DNA from 2 places in the Streptomyces sp. NPDC014891 genome. Region 1 is predicted to be linked to the other one. Evidence: riboswitches for the same ligand, from Rfam matches in the RefSeq annotation. Region 1 holds a riboswitch; the other holds the start of a gene.
The links. A riboswitch is a leader RNA that binds a small molecule or an ion and turns the genes downstream of it on or off. The one in region 1 is predicted to bind glycine.
Positions count from the first base shown of each region.

Region 1 (8,974 bases):
CGCTGCCGGTCAGCTTGGGTATGAGGAAGAAGATGCTGAGCGTCACGAGCGTGACGACGAGCAGCATCACGACGACCGCGAAGAGTCGCCGGACTATGTATGCAAGCATGCGGTCGGCCGGTCGGCGGCCGGGGGACCCGATCGGGTCCCCCGGCCGCCGCCCTCGGCCATCACCTGCCCTTCGGACCTGGCGGCGGGTGGTGCGCCGGTGGAACGGGTCGGATTACTTGACGACGCCGAGCGACGCGTAGTCGTAGCGGCCGTTGTAGGCGTCCGCCGTGTAGACGTTGGTCAGCCGGGAGCTGCGCCAGATGATGTTCTTCTCGTGAGTGAAGGGCAGGTAGACCGCGGCCTCCGACACCTTCGTGTTGATCTGCTTGTAGAGCTCGCCGGCCTTGACCGGGTCGGTCTCCTTCAGCGCCTGGTCGAACAGGCCGTTGACGGCCTTGTCGTTCAGCTCCGAGAAGTTGTTGTTGCCGCTCTGGAGGATGAAGCGACCGTCGACGAGCGGCTGGAGGAAGCCCTGGCCGGACGGGAAGTCGGCGCCCCAGCCCATGATGATGATGCCGTAGCCCTTGTCCTTGACGACCTTCGGCGAACCGATGATGCCGGACGTCTGGGCGCCGTCGAACTGGTCGATCTCGGCCTCGATGCCGACGGCCTTCAGCGACTGCTGGAGGGACTCGGCAGTCGCGATCTCGATCTTCTTGTTGTTGCGGACCGCGATCGTGGTCTTGAAGCCGTTCGGCTTGCCGCACTTCTTGAGCGCGTCCTTGGCCTTGGCCAGGTCCGGGGCGCCGCCGAGCTTGCCGTACGGGTCGGCCTTCGGGTCGGCACCCTTGATCGCCGGCGGAAGCATGTTGGTGGCGATGTCGCCACCGGCCTGCGGGCCGCCGCGGGCGGTCTGGAGGGACTTGGAGTCGGCCGCGTAGATGATGGCCTTGCGGCACTCGATGTTGGGGATCACCGTCTGCGGGAAGACCGCGTAGCGGATGAAGCCCGTCTGCGGGTTGTCGACGTTGCCCTTGTGCTGCTGGAGCACCTTCTGGCGGGCCGAGGCACCGACGCCGGTGGCGTTGATGTCGAGGTCGTACTCGCCCTCGACCAGGCGGTTGTCCATGTCGTCGGCGTTCGTGGTGAACGTGACGCTGACCTTGTCCGGCAGGGCCTTGCGGACGGTGTCCGTCTTGGCGTCCCACTTGTCGTTGCGGACGAGCTTGATGGACTTGTTCGGGGTGTACGAGTCCCACTTGTACGGGCCGGAGGAGAAGGGCTTCAGGCCGTACTTGGCCTTGGTGTCCTTGTCCTGGCGGACCGGGGAGGCGGCGGGCATGGCCAGCATCTGCAGGAAGTCGCCGTTGGCGACCGGCAGCTTGAAGATGATGGTCTTGTCGTCCGGGGTCTCGATCGCCTTCAGGCCGAGCTTGTCCGCGGAGGTGTCCTTGTAGGGGCCCTTGTACTCGCCCTTGGGGTCGAGGACCTGCTGGAGGTAGATCGGGCCGCCGGAGATGACGTCCTGGGCCCAGATGCGCTCGATGCCGTACTTGATGTCCTTGGAGGTGATCGGCTTGCCGTCCTCCCAGGTCACCCCGTCCTTCAGCGTGAAGGTGTAGGTGAGGCCGTCGGCCGAGACCTTGCCGGCGTCGGTGGCGAGGTCCGGGACGAGCTCGGTGGAGGCGGCGCCCGGCTCGGCCTTGAAGGTGACCAGCTGACGGGTGTAGTAGCGCGCGAAGTCCCACACGAAGCCGTAGTAGCCGCGCTGCGGGTCCCACGAGTCGGCCTCCTGCGAGCCGATGAACTTGAGCTCGCCGCCCTTCTTGTCGGAGGCGTTGGCGACCTTGTTCACACCGGCGTTGAAGCCGGGCGCACCGCCCTTGCCCTTGTCGCCGCTGCCGCCGCCGTTGCCGCCGCCGCACGCGGTGGTGACGACCATCGTGGCCGCCGCGAGCAGCGCGCCCGCGGCGATTCTGCGCTGAGAGCTCTTCAGCATGGGTCCAGCAACCTCCGGGATAGTGGCGGCCGTACGGCGGTCCGCCGATTGGGGTTCAGCCTCCTGTCGCCAGCGGCAGGGGCGGGTCGTGCGGGTCGTCGGCGAACGGTCAGCGGGAGCCCTTCGGGTCGAGCGCGTCACGCACGCCGTCGCCGAAGAGGTTGAACGCCAGGACGGTGATGAAGATCGCGAAGCCGGGGATCACCATGAACAGCGGGTCCGACTCGTAGGTGGTGATGGCCGTCGACAGCATCTGTCCCCAGGAGGCCGTGGGCGGCTTGACACCCGCGCCGAGGAAGCTGAGCGCCGCTTCGGTGAGGATGTTGGTGGGGATCATGAGGGTCGCGTAGACCGTGATCGGGGCGATCAGGTTCGGCAGCAGCTCGCGGCGGAGGATGTAGAGGCGGCCGGCGCCGAGGCTCTGGGCGGCCTCGACGTACTCGCGGTTGCGCAGCGAGAGGGTCTGGCCGCGGACGATGCGGCCGACGTACGGCCAGCCGAAGAAGCCGATGACGAGCACCAGGGCGGCGATGCGGACGCCGGAGCCGTCGAGGCCGAGGAGCTGGTTCGGCAGGACGGAGACGAGGGCGATCGTGAAGAGCAGCTGCGGGAAGGCGAGCATCACGTCCATGACCCGGCTGAGGGCCGCGTCGACCCAGCCGCCGAAGTAGCCGGCGATGATGCCGAGGACCGTGCCGAGGACGACGGCGAAGACCGCCGCGAGGAAGGCGACGAGGAGCGAGATCCGGGCGCCGTAGACGATACGGCTGAAGACGTCGCGGCCGTTGACGGGCTCGACTCCGAAGAGGAAGTCGGAACTGACGCCGCCCCAGGAGCCGATCGGGGTGCCGAACAGGGGGTCGATCTGGTCCTCGTGGAACTCGTCCGGCGGGTGGCCGAGGAGGCCGACGATGACCGGCGCGAAGATCGCGACGAGGATGAGGAAGACGACGACGAAGGCGCCCGCGAGGGCCAGTTTGTCGCGCTTGAGCCGGGTCCAGGCGATCTGCCAGGGCGAGCGGCCCTCGATCGCCTTGGCGGGGGCGCCGGCCTCGGGGAAGCCGGGGGCGACGGGCGCGCCATCGACGGTGGCGGTCGCCTCGCCCGCACTCTTCTCGTGCAGTGGTGCCGTCATCGTGGTGAGGACCCCTCTCGGCCGCCGGTAGCCGGCCCTTGCCCGCCGCGGGTAGCGGCTCGGTGGAACAACCTGCCGGGCGACCTGCTCGAAAGGAGCCGAACGCCCGGTGTTCCGGGGAGTCTTCAATGTGCTTGTGATCACCCGCCAGCCCTGACGAGGAATGTTTGCTCAAACGTGATGCGGTGCTGCGACTTCCGTTATCCGGACGTCGGGGGCGCCTGAGCGGACCATCTCGGGGCCTCTTCCCCTCAATCGGACATGTCCCCTCAACTATGCGTTCGAGCTCCTGAATTGGGGCGAACGAAAGCCTCCGGAGCGGACTCCGGAGGCTGATGGGGAAGGAGGGGAGAAGGTGTACGTCTCAGTATCCGGACGGCGCGGGCGGGGGGTATCCGTAGCCCGGGGCGGGCGCCCCGCCGCGTCCGGCGTGCGCCTCGCGGTCGTAGAACGGGCGCCCGTTGGCGCGCAGCCAGAGGGCCACCGGGTCGTACCCGTCGGAGAGGGCGACCGTGGAGACGGGCAGCCCGTCGGGTACGGCGCCGATGGACTGGCGCATCATCGACCGGACGGTGTCGACGGCGGCCGCCGAGGTGTCGTACAGGTCGAGGCCGATGGCGAGGTACGGGGAGCCGAGCGCGGGCTGCACCCAGCCGCGGCGCAGCGCCCGGACGGCGGGGGTGCGGTGCGCGTTCTGCGTGAGCAGGGCGTAGAACTGCGGGATCTCCAGGGTGGGCTCGGTGACCCGGAGCGGCCCGGCGGGCATCCGGTCGAGGCCGGTGGCGATCCGGCGGAGGTCGGCCCAGGGGATGCCGACACCGCCGCCGGGGGCGTGCGGATTGAGCCAGACGCCCCAGCGGTCGGGGTAGAGGGCGCGGGCGATCTCCCGGCCGGTGACGAGCTCGTGGGCGCGGTGCCAGCCGGAGGCGGCCAGTTCCTGCGCGGAGGTGACGCAGGGCGCGTAGCCGAAGCCGTCGACCTCCATGTTCCCGTACTGGGCGTCGGACGAGCCGGGCGAGCCCTGCCAGAGCAGCATCCACAGCTCGCCGTCGGCGAGGGCGTGCAGCAGCTGCTCGTACGCGTCGTAGCGTCCGGGTGCCACCTGGCGCAGCATGTGCTCGACCTGTCCGGTCGCCGCGGTGCCTGACGCGCTCACCCTGGGTCCTGCCCCTCTTCCGTCGCCGTCGCTGTTGCCGACGTCTGTGCCTGCTGTCGAGAAGTTCAGCTTAAACAGGCCGTCCGTCACACGGCGGCGCGCTGGTAGAAGGGGCGCACCCGCTCCAGCATCCAGTCGCCGACCGGGTCCTGTGCCATGTCGAGCAGGATGAGGTTGACCGGCCAGGCGCACTCGACGCGGCCGAGGGCGCGGCCGAGGGCGTCCAGGGGCGCGTTGCGGTCGACGCCGTCCCAGGCCGCGAGCTGCACGCCGATGAAGAGGGCGGGTTCGGTGCCCTCGACGCTGGCGAGGGCCCGGCGGGCGGTGGTGACGACGCCGGTGGCCTCGAACTCGGCGGAGGCGGCGGCGAGGAAGTCGACCGGGTCGTCCTGCCAGTCGGGCTCGAAGAGCCGGACGCGGCCGCCGGTGGCGGGCCCGTCGAGCGGGGTGCGGCCGACGCGGCACAGCTCGGCGACGGCCGGCGGGGGCAGCGGGACGCCGACGACGCCGCCGGGGTTCACGGCGATGCCGAGCTGCGGGGGCAGGCCGCGGGCGAAGTCACGGGCAGGGGCGACGGTGAACGACATGTGGCCGCCGACGCAGGCGAGGAACTGCTCCTCGGAGCTGAAGACGGGGACGTAGGCCGCGCCGTCGATCTCCATGGTGGCGAGGTCGAGGTTCGGGCTGTCGGGTCCGCCGCCGTTGGGCAGGGGCACCCAGACCGGGCTGCGGCCGAGGACCTCGACCAGGCGGGCGCCCGCCGCGGGGTTGCCGAGTGAGGCGGCAAGGACCTCTTCGAGCTCGTTGCCCGGCCACGTCACGTCCACGGTCGCGTTTCCCCTTCTCGCACGGCCTGCCGTACCGGCCGCCCCGGCAGCACCCTAACGCCGCCCCGGCGCCGCCGTGGCCAAAAGAAGCGGTACGGACACTCCGGGACAGGGGCGTACGTCACAGCGGCCCGGGCCGCGGCGGGCGGTCGCGCGCCGCCGGGGCCCGGGCCGCCCGCCTCAGGCCGCCTGGCGGAAGCCGATCGTCCGCAGGAGGTCCGCCGCGTCCCGGTCGAGCAGGGTCGCGGAGGCGCAGCCGTGCGGCAGCCGGCCGGACTCCGCTGCGGCGACGAGCCGGGCGACGGCCCGCCGGTGCCGGGCGAAGGCGTACGCGGAGACGCCCCGGCCGCGGGCCCGCTGGCCCGCGCGGGCGGTGTCCGGGTCCACGTCGAGGAGGACCAGGTGGAGGGCGCGGCCGCGGCGCCGGGCCTCCCGGGCGAGCCAGCCCCGGACCCAGGACTGGGTGCCGCAGTCGTGCACGATCACCCCGGCGCCGGAGCGCAGGGCGCGGTGCAGGCCCGCGTAGTGCGCGATGCGGACCAGGGGGCGGTAGACGGCGTACGGCAGGAGGCGGGGCATGCGGGCCTCCCAGCGCTCCCGGGTGTCCTGCGAGTCGATGCCGGCGCCGTCGGCCGCGCGTCGCATCAGGGTGGACTTGCCGCTGCCGGGCAGGCCGGAGACGACCACCAGGTCGCCGGGGGCGAAGGTGAGGGCGCGGGGGCCGCGGCCGCCGCGCTCGCGCAGGTCGCGCAGGAGCCGTCCGCGGCCGCGGGTGCGCGCGCGGGCCCGCTGGGACGGTATGCCGGTACTTCGGGCATATGCGCCGGTGTGCTCGTACCTCATCGCTTCTCCCCCTGCCGGGCCCGGGAAGACCCTTGCCCACAAAGTGTAAAGAAGCGGTAATGGGACACAAGCGATGTGCCACGCCGACCTCGCGTGCAATGATGTGCGCGCCAGGCGCGCACAGTCGCCGCACAATCGCATACCGGCCGCTCGAATCCGCGCGGGAGAGTTCCGGACGCCAGGCGTGTCCGGACGCCGAAGGAGCAAGACCCTCCCTTGAATCTCTCAGGCCCCGTACCGCGTGGATGAGGCAGATCTGAAAAGCGGGACACCGTGCCGTGTCCCCACCCAAGGTGCAAGCCGACCTCTCGGTGCCGGTCTCCCGGCGACGAGATGCTCTCGGTGAACCTCTCAGGTTCCATGACAGATGGGGAGGACGTCCTCGCCCGTCATGTGTTTCGTCACCGATCACGCCCTTGGGACCCGGGAGCCACCCATGAGCACTGCCCCCCGTCTGACCGCCCTCGATGCCCTGCATCGTTCGCTGGGCGCGACCATGACCGACTTCGCCGGCTGGGACATGCCGCTCCGGTACGGCAGCGAGCGGGACGAGCACGTCGCCGTCCGCACCCGGGCGGGCCTGTTCGACCTCTCCCACATGGGCGAGATCACGGTCACCGGCCCGCGGGCCGTCGAGCTCCTCGACCACGCCCTGGTCGGCAACATCTCCACGGTGGGCGTGGGCCGCGCCCGCTACACGATGATCTGCCAGGAGGACGGCGGGATCCTCGACGACCTGATCGTGTACCGCCTCGGCGAGACGGAGTACATGGTCGTCGCCAACGCCTCCAACGCGCAGACCGTCCTGGACGCGCTCACGGCCCGCGCGGAGGGCTTCGACGCCGAGGTCCGGGACGACCGCGACGCCTACGCCCTGATCGCGGTCCAGGGCCCGGAGTCCCCCGGCATCCTGAAGTCGCTCACGGACGCCGACCTGGACGGTCTGAAGTACTACGCCGGCCTGCCGGGCACGGTCGCCGGGGTGCCCGCGCTGATCGCCCGTACCGGCTACACCGGCGAGGACGGCTTCGAGCTGTTCCTGAAGCCCGAGCACGCCGAGCAGGTCTGGGTGGCGCTGACCGAGGCCGGCGCGCCGGTCGGTCTGATTCCCTGCGGCCTGTCCTGCCGCGACACGCTCCGCCTGGAGGCGGGCATGCCGCTGTACGGCCACGAGCTGACCACCGCGCTGACCCCCTTCGACGCGGGTCTGGGCCGGGTCGTGAAGTTCGAGAAGACGACGAACGACGGCCGCTTCGTCGGCCGAGAGGCGCTGGAGAAGGCCGCCGAGCGTGCCGAGACCGCCCCGCCGCGCAAGCTCGTCGGTCTGGTCGCCGAGGGCCGCCGGGTCCCGCGGGCCGGCTTCTCGGTGGTCAAGGACGGCGTGGTGATCGGCGAGGTCACCTCCGGCGCCCCCTCCCCCACCCTCGGAAAGCCGATCGCCATGGCGTACGTGGACGCGGCGCACGCCGAGCCCGGCACCCAGGGTGTAGGTGTGGACGTCCGGGGCACCCACGAGCCCTACGAGGTCGTGGCACTGCCGTTCTACAAGCGCCAGAAGTGACGCGTCCGTCTCACTTCGCGTCTCATCCCGCAAGACCCTCGTTCATCAGCACTCCCCCGATCCAGGAGAATCAGGCCATGAGCAACCCCCAGCAGCTGCGCTACACCAAGGAGCACGAGTGGCTGTCGGCCGCCGAGGACGGTGTCGCGACCGTCGGCATCACGGAGTTCGCCGCCAACGCGCTCGGTGACGTCGTCTACGCCCAGCTCCCGGAGGTCGGCTCCACGATCACCGCGGGCGAGTCCTGCGGCGAGCTGGAGTCCACCAAGTCGGTCAGCGACCTGTACGCCCCGGTGACGGGCGAGATCGTCGAGGCCAACCAGGACGTCGTGGACGACCCGTCCCTCGTGAACACCGCTCCGTTCGAGGGTGGCTGGCTGTTCAAGGTACGCCTCACGGGCGAGCCGGAGGACCTGCTCACCGCCGACGAGTACGCCGCGTTCACCGCCGGCTAACCCGACACCCCTAGGGATCGATTCATGTCGCTTCTGAACACTCCCCTCCACGAGCTGGACCCGGACGTCGCCGCCGCCGTCGACGCCGAGCTCCGCCGTCAGCAGTCCACCCTCGAGATGATCGCGTCGGAGAACTTCGCTCCGGTCGCCGTCATGGAGGCGCAGGGCTCCGTCCTCACCAACAAGTACGCCGAGGGCTACCCGGGCCGCCGCTACTACGGCGGCTGCGAGCACGTCGACGTGGCCGAGCAGATCGCGATCGACCGGATCAAGGACCTGTTCGGCGCCGAGTACGCCAACGTCCAGCCGCACTCCGGCGCCTCCGCGAACCAGGCCGCCCTCTTCGCGATCGCCCAGCCCGGCGACACGATCCTGGGTCTGGACCTGGCGCACGGCGGCCACCTGACCCACGGCATGCGCCTGAACTTCTCGGGCAAGCAGTTCGACGTGGTCGCGTACCACGTGGACGAGGCCGGTCTGGTCGACATGGCCGAGGTCGAGCGCCTCGCCAAGGAGCACCGCCCCAAGGTGATCATCGCGGGCTGGTCCGCCTACCCGCGCCAGCTGGACTTCGCCGAGTTCCGCCGGATCGCCGACGAGGTCGAGGCCTACCTGTGGGTCGACATGGCCCACTTCGCGGGTCTGGTCGCGGCCGGTCTGCACCCGAACCCGGTCGAGTACGCGGACGTGGTGACCTCCACCACGCACAAGACGCTCGGCGGCCCCCGCGGCGGCATCATCCTGGCGAAGAAGGAGTTCGCGAAGAAGCTGAACTCCTCGGTCTTCCCCGGATTCCAGGGCGGCCCGCTGGAGCACGTGATCGCGGCCAAGGCCGTCTCCTTCAAGGTCGCGGCCTCGGAGGAGTTCAAGGAGCGCCAGCAGCGCACCCTGGACGGCGCCCGCATCATCGCCGAGCGCCTGGTCCAGGACGACGTCACCGCCCACGGTGTCTCCGTCCTGTCCGGCGGCACGGACGTCCACCTGCTCCTCGTCGACCTGCGCGACAG
Region 1 covers NZ_JBIBWF010000005.1:230,881-239,854, forward strand. Annotated here, with positions in the region: gene ACF09E_RS16380 (ABC transporter permease) at 1-109, opposite strand, end outside; gene ACF09E_RS16385 (ABC transporter substrate-binding protein) at 224-1,990, opposite strand; gene ACF09E_RS16390 (ABC transporter permease) at 2,100-3,125, opposite strand; gene ACF09E_RS16395 (enhanced serine sensitivity protein SseB C-terminal domain-containing protein) at 3,490-4,281, opposite strand; gene ACF09E_RS16400 (enhanced serine sensitivity protein SseB) at 4,368-5,108, opposite strand; gene ACF09E_RS16405 (AAA family ATPase) at 5,289-5,951, opposite strand; glycine riboswitch at 6,103-6,201, shown strand; gene gcvT (glycine cleavage system aminomethyltransferase GcvT) at 6,388-7,512, shown strand; gene gcvH (glycine cleavage system protein GcvH) at 7,590-7,967, shown strand; gene glyA (serine hydroxymethyltransferase) at 7,992-8,974, shown strand, end outside.

Region 2 (8,974 bases), on a different contig from region 1:
CGTCGAGCGGCTCGCTCAGATCCTGCGGATGCAGCGGGACCACTATCTTCCGCTGAAGGTCATCCGCGAGCACCTCGACGCCCTCGCACGCGGCGAGCAGGTCAGGCTGCCGGCTCCCGGCCGGCGGCGCGACCTCGTCGAAGGGGCCTGGGAGCAGGACGCCGAGCCCCCCACCGCGGCGCGGATCGGGCGGGCGGAACTGCTGGCGGCCGCCGAGGTCACCGAGGCGGAGCTGCTCGAGTGGGAGTCGTACGGCCTGATCGCCGAGACGGACGGCGGCGGCTACGACCCGGAGGCCGTGACCGTCGCGCGGCTGGTCGCGGATCTGGGCCGCTTCGGCCTCGAACCCCGCCACCTGCGGGCCGTCAAGGCCGCCGCGGACCGTGAGGCGGGGCTGATCGAGCAGGTCGTCGCGCCGCTGCGGCGGCATCGCAACCCGCAGACCAGGGCCCATGCCGAGGCCACCGCCCAGGAGCTCGCCGCACAGTCGGTACGGCTGCACGCGGCCCTGGTGCGGAGCGCGCTGGGGATCCGGCCGCAGTGAGCCCGCTCGGGCACTCCGAGGCGTGATCCGGGCCGCTTCGTACCCGGCTCGGGGCGGGTTCGTGCCGTGCTCGGGAGGGGCCCGACTATCCAAACCGGTCGGGCACGTCCTAGGGTTGCTGTGTGAACGAGCTCGACGTTGTGGGTGTCCGGGTGGAAATGCCCTCCAACCAGCCGATCGTGCTCCTGCGTGAAGTGGGAGGCGATCGGTACCTCCCCATCTGGATCGGACCGGGTGAGGCGACCGCGATCGCCTTCGCCCAGCAGGGGATGGCCCCGCCGCGGCCGCTGACGCACGACCTGTTCAAGGACGTGCTGGAGGCCGTGGGACAGGAGCTCACCGAAGTCCGCATCACGGATCTGCGTGACGGGGTCTTCTACGCCGAACTGGTCTTCGCCAGCGGCGTCGAGGTGAGCGCGCGGCCTTCGGACGCGATAGCACTGGCCCTGCGGACCGGAACGCCGATCTACGGCAGTGACGGTGTGCTGGACGACGCCGGTATCGCGATTCCGGACGAGCAGGAGGACGAGGTGGAGAAGTTCCGCGAGTTCCTCGACCAGATCTCACCGGAGGATTTCGGGACCAACAGCCAGTGAGTCGTAGCGGCGCGGCCACGGGCCGTTCGCGGGGCGACGTCAGCGCATTCGGTTAGCCTTTCCCCGGCGAGAGGGTCGGGAAACCACCCTCAGGGTGATTATCACTCGGCGTGCCGAGTGTGGCGATCGTTGACGCACCCCGAGTGACTGCCTACCTTCGTGTGGGCAGGTCAAGGACGGAGGGTCGGCGTGATGAGCAGCGCGGACGGTACGGCAGGGAGCTCGCTCGGACGTGTGTCCGGGGAGAGCGGCCCGTACCCGCTTCACGGCAGTGTCGGCGACTTCGGTACGGAGACCGGTGGGGGACCCGGGGCCGCTTCCGGCGGCCCGGACGCGGCGGGCGAGAAGGTCGGCTACCGCGGTCCCACGGCGTGCGCCGCGGCCGGCATCACCTATCGCCAGCTGGACTACTGGGCGCGTACCGGCCTCGTGGAACCGAGCGTGCGGCCGGCGTACGGCTCGGGGACCCAGCGGCTCTACAGCTTCCGCGACGTCGTCGTGCTGAAGATCGTCAAGCGGTTCCTGGACACCGGGGTCGCCCTCCAGAACATCCGGGCCGCCGTGCAGCACCTGCGGGCGCGGGGCTTTCGCGACCTGGAGCGGATGACCCTCATGAGCGACGGTGCCACGGTCTACGAGTGCTCCTCGCCGGACGAGGTCGTCGACCTGCTCCAGGGCGGCCAGGGGGTCTTCGGCATCGCCGTCGGCGTGGTCTGGCGGGACGTCGAGGCGGCGCTGTCGCAGCTGCACGGGGAGCGGGTCGACACGGGCGAGACGCTCGTGGGGCACAACCCGGGGGACGAACTGGCGCGCAGGCGGCGGGACAGGGCGGTCTGAGGCCGGCGGGGGCCCGTCGCGGCCTTCCCCGGCCCGTCCCGGGCACCGGGGCTCCGCGGTCGGGCCCGGCCCCGTGGTGGGGCGTCAAGGTCCGCTCAGGGGCCACGGCCGGGCTTCGAGGCCGGCCCTGATCCCTCCACGGTGTTGCGGGGCCCGTTGTCAGTGGTGTGAGGCAGCATCGGAGCTGTGAGAGCCGCGCCCACCATCCTCCATCTCGACATGGACGCCTTCTTCGCCGCCGCCGAGCAGGCGTCGAAGCCCAGCCTGCGCGGAAAGCCCGTGGTCGTCGGCGGCCTCGGGCCCCGGGGCGTGGTCGCCACCGCCTCCTACGAGGCGCGCCGCTTCGGAGTCCACTCGGCCATGCCCATGGGGCAGGCGCGGCGGCTCGCGCCGAACGCCGCCTACCTCGTGCCCCGCTTCTCCTTCTACCGGTCCATCAGCGAGCAGGTCATGGAGCTGCTGGGCCGGCTCTCGCCGCTCGTGGAGCCGCTCAGCCTCGACGAGGCCTTCGTGGACCTGGAGGCCGGGGGAGCGGCCCACGACAGCGCGAGCGCCCGCACGGCCGGCGAGCGGCTGCGGGTCGACATCCTGGCGACGACGGGGCTCACCGGGTCCGTGGGGCTCGCGGGATCCAAGATGATCGCGAAGATCGCCTCCGAGGAGGCGAAGCCCGACGGTCTCGTCCTGATCGAACCCGGGACCGAGCGGGAGCTCCTGGCCCCGCGGTCGGTGCGGATCCTGCCGGGGGTGGGTCCGGCCACCGGGGAGCACCTGCGGCGGGCCGGGATGTCCACCGTGTCCGATCTGGCGGAGGCGGGCGAGGACGAGCTCGTACGACTGCTCGGGCGGGCGCACGGGGCCTCGCTGTACCGGATGGCCCGGGGGTTCGACGATCGGCCCGTGGTGGCCGAGCGGGACGCCAAGTCGGTCTCCGTCGAGGACACCTTCGACGTCGACCTGCACGACCGGGTGCGGATCAGGGTCGAGGTCGAACGGCTCGCGGAGCGGTGCGTGGGGAGGCTGCGGGCCTCCGGCCACTCCGGGCGGACCATCGTCCTGAAGGTGCGGCGCTTCGACTTCTCCACGCTGACGCGGTCCGAGACGCTCCGGGGGCCCACGGACGATCCGGTGGTGGTGCGGGAGGCCGCGGGGCGGCTGCTGGAGGCGGTGGACACCACCGGGGGCGTCCGGCTGCTCGGGGTCGGGGTGAGCGGGCTCGCCGACTACACGCAGGAGGACCTCTTCGCGCAGGCGGAGGCTGAGGCGGAGGTGGCCGCGGCCTCGGTGGAGGCGGGGGCCGGGGTGGCGGCGGTCCCCGCCGACCCGGGTGCGGACGTCCCCTCGTCCGCCGGTGAGGGCGGCGCCGACGAGCCCGCCGTCCGGCACTGGGCCCCGGGGCACGACGTCCGGCACGCCGTGTACGGCGCGGGGTGGGTGCAGGGCAGCGGGGTCGGGCGGGTCACGGTGCGGTTCGAGGAACCGGGGTCGAAGCCCGGGAGGGTGCGGACCTTCGCCGTGGACGATCCCGAGCTGGAGCCCGGGGAGGCGCTGCCGCTGGTGGAGGGCGGGACATAGGAGCAGCCTCGGGCTGCGGGCTGCGGGACCACTGCCGGACCGTGCGGTGTCGGGTTCGGGCGGCGTGCTCCCGGGAGAGGGGCCGGTGTCCACGCGCGCCCTCGTGGTGGCCCGGCGGCCCGTCGGCCGCCGGGTGCGCGCGGCGACGCCGCCGCGGTCGGTCTACTGGCCCGCCAGGCGGCCGAAGTCGGTGTCCGGGCTGTCGGTCGGGGGCGGGGGGAGCGCGAGGCTGTAGTGGCGGTAGAGCTGCAGCTCCTGTTCCGGGGACAGGTGGCGCCCGACCCCGAAGTCGGGGGCGTCCTTGATGAGGGCCCGCTCGTACGGGATGTGGAGGCCGTTGTCGATCAGTTCGCTCGGTTCGAGCGGGACGAAGGCGTCCCGGCTGAACAGGCCGGTGCGGACGGCCGCCCATTCCGGGATGCCGGTCGCGTCGTCCAGGTACACCTCGTCCACGGTTCCGATCTTGTGTCCGTTCCGGTCGTACGCCTTGCGGCCGATCAGGCTGCGCGGATCGATATCGGTCTGCACGGTCCCTCCAACAGGTCGCAACTGCTCTGCACCCACCCCTACACCCCTACGAAAGTGCACAACTGGGATGTCGGCCACTTGAGCGATGGAAGCCGGAACCTCGCTGGTAGGCTGGGTGTGGCTGGCGACCCCGTGCGGGAGAGTCCCCCGGAGATCACTTCCGGTGGGCGCCGAAGGAGCAAATCCTCCCCGGAATCTCTCAGGCCCCTGTACCGCGCGGACGAGGTCACTCTGGAAAGCAGAGCGGTGTCCGACGGCATGCGCTCTCACCGACGGTGAAAGCCGGTGTGCCGTGAGGCGGGCCGGTGAAACTCTCAGGTTGAGATGACAGAGGGGGAGGCCGTCCGGGTACCCGCGCCGTGGTGCCCCTCGCAGGTCGTGACGACCAGGAGGCCTCCGTACATGACCGCCAACCGCATTCCGCTCTCCGAGCTCGAACAGGGCATCCCGTTCGAGCAGCGGCACATCGGGCCCGACGCCGAGGCGCGCGCCAAGATGCTCGCCCAGGTCGGTTACGGCTCGCTCGACGAGCTCACGGCCGCCGCGGTGCCGGACGTCATCAAGAACACCGAGGCGCTGGCCCTGCCGGCCGCGCGCACGGAGGCCGAGGTGCTCGCCGAGCTGCGGGCGCTCGCCGACCGCAACCAGGTCCTCGCGCCGATGATCGGCCTCGGCTACTACGGCACCTTCACGCCGCCGGTGATCCTCCGGAACGTGATGGAGAACCCCGCCTGGTACACGGCGTACACGCCCTACCAGCCGGAGATCTCGCAGGGCCGCCTCGAGGCCCTGCTGAACTTCCAGACCGTCGTCGCCGACCTGACCGGGCTGCCCACCTCCGGCGCCTCGCTGCTCGACGAGGGCACCGCCGCCGCCGAGGCCATGGCGCTCGCCCGGCGCGTCGGCAAGGTCAAGAACGGCGTCTTCCTGATCGACGCGGACGCCCTGCCGCAGACCATCGCCGTCATCGAGACCCGCGCCGAGCCGACCGGCGTCGAGGTCGTCGTCGCCGACCTCAGCGAGGGCATCCCGGCCGAGGTCGCCGAGCGCGGCGTCTTCGGCGTGCTGCTCCAGTACCCCGGAGCCTCCGGTGCCGTCCGCGACATCAAGCCGCTGATCGACGCCGCCCACGAGCTCGGCGCGATCGTCACCGTCGCCGCCGACCTCCTCGCCCTCACCCTGCTCACCTCGCCCGGCGAGCTCGGCGCCGACATCGCCGTCGGCACCACCCAGCGCTTCGGCGTCCCGATGGGCTTCGGCGGCCCGCACGCCGGCTACATGGCCGTCCAGGACAAGCACGCGCGCTCGCTGCCCGGCCGCCTCGTCGGCGTCTCCGTCGACGCCGACGGCAACCGCGCCTACCGCCTGGCCCTGCAGACCCGCGAGCAGCACATCCGCCGCGAGAAGGCCACCAGCAACATCTGCACCGCCCAGGTGCTGCTCGCCGTCATGGCCGGCATGTACGCCGTCTACCACGGCCCCGAGGGCCTCCAAGGCATCGCGCGCCGCACCCACCGGTACGCCGCGATCCTCGCCGCCGGCCTCACCGCGGGCGGCGTCGAGCTGACCCAGGGCGCCTTCTTCGACACCCTCACCGCCCGCGTGCCCGGCAAGGCCGACACGGTCGTGGCCGCGGCCCGCGAGGCCGGCGTGAACCTCCACCGCGTCGACGCCGACCACGTCTCCATGTCCTGTGACGAGACCACCGGCCGCGCCCAGCTCACCGCCGTGTGGGGCGCCTTCGGCGTGACCGCCGACATCGAGGCCCTGGACGCCGCCACCGAGGACACCCTGCCCTCCGGTCTGCTCCGCTCCGACGCGTTCATGACCCACCCGGTCTTCCACGCGCACCGGTCCGAGACCTCGATGCTGCGCTACCTGCGCAAGCTCGCCGACCGCGACTACGCGCTCGACCGCGGCATGATCCCGCTCGGCTCCTGCACCATGAAGCTGAACGCGACGACCGAGATGGAGTCGGTGACCTGGCCCGAGTTCGGCCAGATGCACCCCTTCGCCCCGGTCGAGCAGGCCCAGGGCTACGTCACGCTCATCACCGAGCTGGAGGAGCGCCTCGCCGAGGTCACCGGCTACGACAAGGTGTCGATCCAGCCGAACGCCGGATCGCAGGGCGAGCTGGCCGGCCTGCTGGCCGTCCGCGCCTACCACCGCGCCAACGGCGACGAGCAGCGCACCGTGTGCCTCATCCCGTCCTCCGCGCACGGCACGAACGCCGCCTCCGCGGTGATGGCCGGCATGAAGGTCGTCGTCGTCAAGACCGCCGACGACGGCGAGGTCGACGTCGCGGACCTGCGCGCCAAGATCGAGCAGTACCGCGACGAGCTGTCCGTGCTCATGATCACCTACCCGTCGACGCACGGCGTCTTCGAGGAGCACGTCGCCGACATCTGCGCCGAGGTCCACGAGGCCGGCGGCCAGGTGTACGTCGACGGCGCCAACCTCAACGCGCTGGTCGGCCTCGCCAAGCCCGGCCACTTCGGCGGCGACGTCTCGCACCTGAACCTGCACAAGACCTTCTGCATCCCGCACGGCGGCGGCGGCCCCGGCGTCGGACCGGTCGGCGTCCGCGCGCACCTGGCCCCGTACCTGCCGAACCACCCGCTCCAGCCCACCGCGGGCCCGGAGACGGGCGTGGGCCCGATCTCGGCCGCCCCGTGGGGCTCCGCGGGCATCCTGCCGATCTCGTGGTCGTACGTGCGCCTCATGGGCGGCGAGGGCCTCAAGCGGGCCACCCAGGTCGCCGTCCTCGCGGCGAACTACATCGCCAAGCGTCTGGAGCCGCACTTCCCGGTGCTCTACACCGGTCCGGCCGGACTGGTCGCCCACGAGTGCATCGTGGACCTGCGTCCACTGTCCAAGGCCACCGGCGTCACGGTCGACGACATCGCCAAGCGCCTGATCGACTACGGCTTCCACGCGCCGACGATGTCGTTCCCGGTGGCCGGCACGCTGATGATCGAGCCCACCGAGTCCGAGGACCTGGCCGAGCTCGACCGCTTCTGCGACACGATGATCGCGATCCGCGCCGAGATCGAGAAGGTCGCCGGGGGCCAGTGGCCCGCAGACGACAACCCGCTGCGCAACGCCCCGCACACCGCGGCGGCGCTGGGCGGCGAGTGGAACCACGCGTACACCCGCGACGAGGCCGTCTTCCCGGCCGGCGTCTCGGCCGCCGACAAGTACTGGCCGCCGGTCCGTCGCATCGACGGCGCGTTCGGCGACCGGAACCTGGTCTGCTCCTGCCCGCCGCTGGACGAGTACGACAACTGATCACGGGCCCGGCCGGGTACGGGGGCCGGGCGTGCGAACGAGGGCCGGTTCGGAGGACGTCTCCGGGCCGGCCCTCGGCGTCGCGCGGTCCCCTCAGGCGGCGGTCGTCACCTGGCCCGCCGACAACGGCCGGTGCGGGGCGATGATCTGCCCGTCCGGCAGCAGTTCGCCGGTGTCCTCGAAGAGCAGGACGCCGTTGCACAGCAGGCTCCAGCCCTGCTCCGGGTGGTGTGCCGTCAGTCGGGCCGCCTCACGGTCGGCGGATTCGGCAGTGGGACAGGCAGGCTGGTGCTGGCACATGGGTGGGTTCTTTCGCTGCGTCGTAGTGGATGTCCTGCGGCTCTTCGCGCTCATCGCCGCCCCCGTCGGTCGGTTCGGTTCCGATCCCAGTCTTGCCCCATGGACGGTCTTCCGCAGGGATTTCGCGGCAGCTCGTCCTTTCCTGGGAAGACGCATCACCCGCAGGGGCGGTTCAGGTCAACTGCACCGTCTCTTTGGGTGGTTCGGAGTGGTCCCAGTGGGCTAGTCCGTCCGGGAGGGGTGTTCGGGTGCGGTGTTCGGGCCGGGATGTCGGACAGCAGTGCGCCCCGTGACCCGGGCGGGGGTCACGGGGCGGCGACGCTCGTGCGGTGGATCAGGCGGGCGCCGCCGAGCCCAGCAGGGGCGGCGGCGCGAGGCGGGTGCTGAGCACGGGCAGGAGGTCGGCGACCTGATACGGGCGGTGGGCGGCGATCCCCGGCGGGGCGGGTGCGAGCGGCACCATCAGGTCCGCCGCGCCCGGACCGCCGGCGGCCCCGTCCGCCTCCGGGTCGGCGTGCAGCCAGAGGGTCAGCATGTAGAGCTCCGGCACCGAGAGCAGTCGGGGCTGGTACGGGCCGGGCAGCGCCTCGGCCTGGTGCAGCGCCCGTTCCGTCGCGGTGACGTACGGCCCCTCGAAGAAGTGCGAGAAGGACCAGCCGTCCGGGGTCATCATGGTGTCCGCGGCGGCGATGGTCCGGCCCCCGTTCCTGATGAGGAAGCGCCAGCCGGCGAGGCGGGTGCGGGGGGCCTGCCCGGGTGTCCCGGCGACGCCGAGCACGTGGACGGGCAGGGGGAGTTCGGGGCTCAGCGGTCCCTGCGCGGCCCGCAGGGCGGGCGTTCGCGGCTCGCGGACGGCTGTCGGCGAGCCGAGGGCCGCGAGGACGCTGCGGAGGGCCGGCGCAGGGGCCGGGGAGGGTCGGAGCATGGTGGGTCGCCTCTCGCTCAGGAGACACGGTGACGCGTGGGCAGGTACGACGGCGCTGTCGGCGGCGGGGCCAGAGGAGTGCCTGTGGCCATGACCGGGCGCCAACACTCTGCCTCGTCCGCGGAGTTTATACGACACGTGTTCACGGAGTGTTTCCGCTAGACGTCGGCGATATTCCTGGCAAGGCTTCATCAGGCCGTAAAACAGCGGCTGCGGAAGCGGAATCCACGGGTATCGGCGCCCCCACCTGCGTATTCCTCGCGAAGTCGGACGGCCGAATTGTCTCCCCGGGTCCGGGGACAATAGGACATTGGTATATGTCGATTGTTCCGTGCCATCGGGATGTGACGGAGGGGTGCTGCATCCAGCCTATCCTCCGGC
Region 2 covers NZ_JBIBWF010000001.1:1,081,058-1,090,031, reverse strand. Annotated here, with positions in the region: gene ACF09E_RS04620 (MerR family transcriptional regulator) at 1-544, shown strand, start outside; gene ACF09E_RS04615 (bifunctional nuclease family protein) at 667-1,140, shown strand; gene bldO (whiB transcriptional repressor BldO) at 1,333-1,977, shown strand; gene ACF09E_RS04605 (DNA polymerase IV) at 2,164-3,552, shown strand; gene ACF09E_RS04600 (PRC-barrel domain-containing protein) at 3,715-4,080, opposite strand; glycine riboswitch at 4,206-4,305, shown strand; gene gcvP (aminomethyl-transferring glycine dehydrogenase) at 4,483-7,368, shown strand; gene ACF09E_RS04590 (DUF5999 family protein) at 7,462-7,668, opposite strand; gene ACF09E_RS04585 (hypothetical protein) at 8,003-8,593, opposite strand.
Region 2: it holds a riboswitch for glycine, as region 1 does, so the genes downstream of both, gcvP (aminomethyl-transferring glycine dehydrogenase) here and gcvT (glycine cleavage system aminomethyltransferase GcvT) in region 1, are expected to answer to the same signal.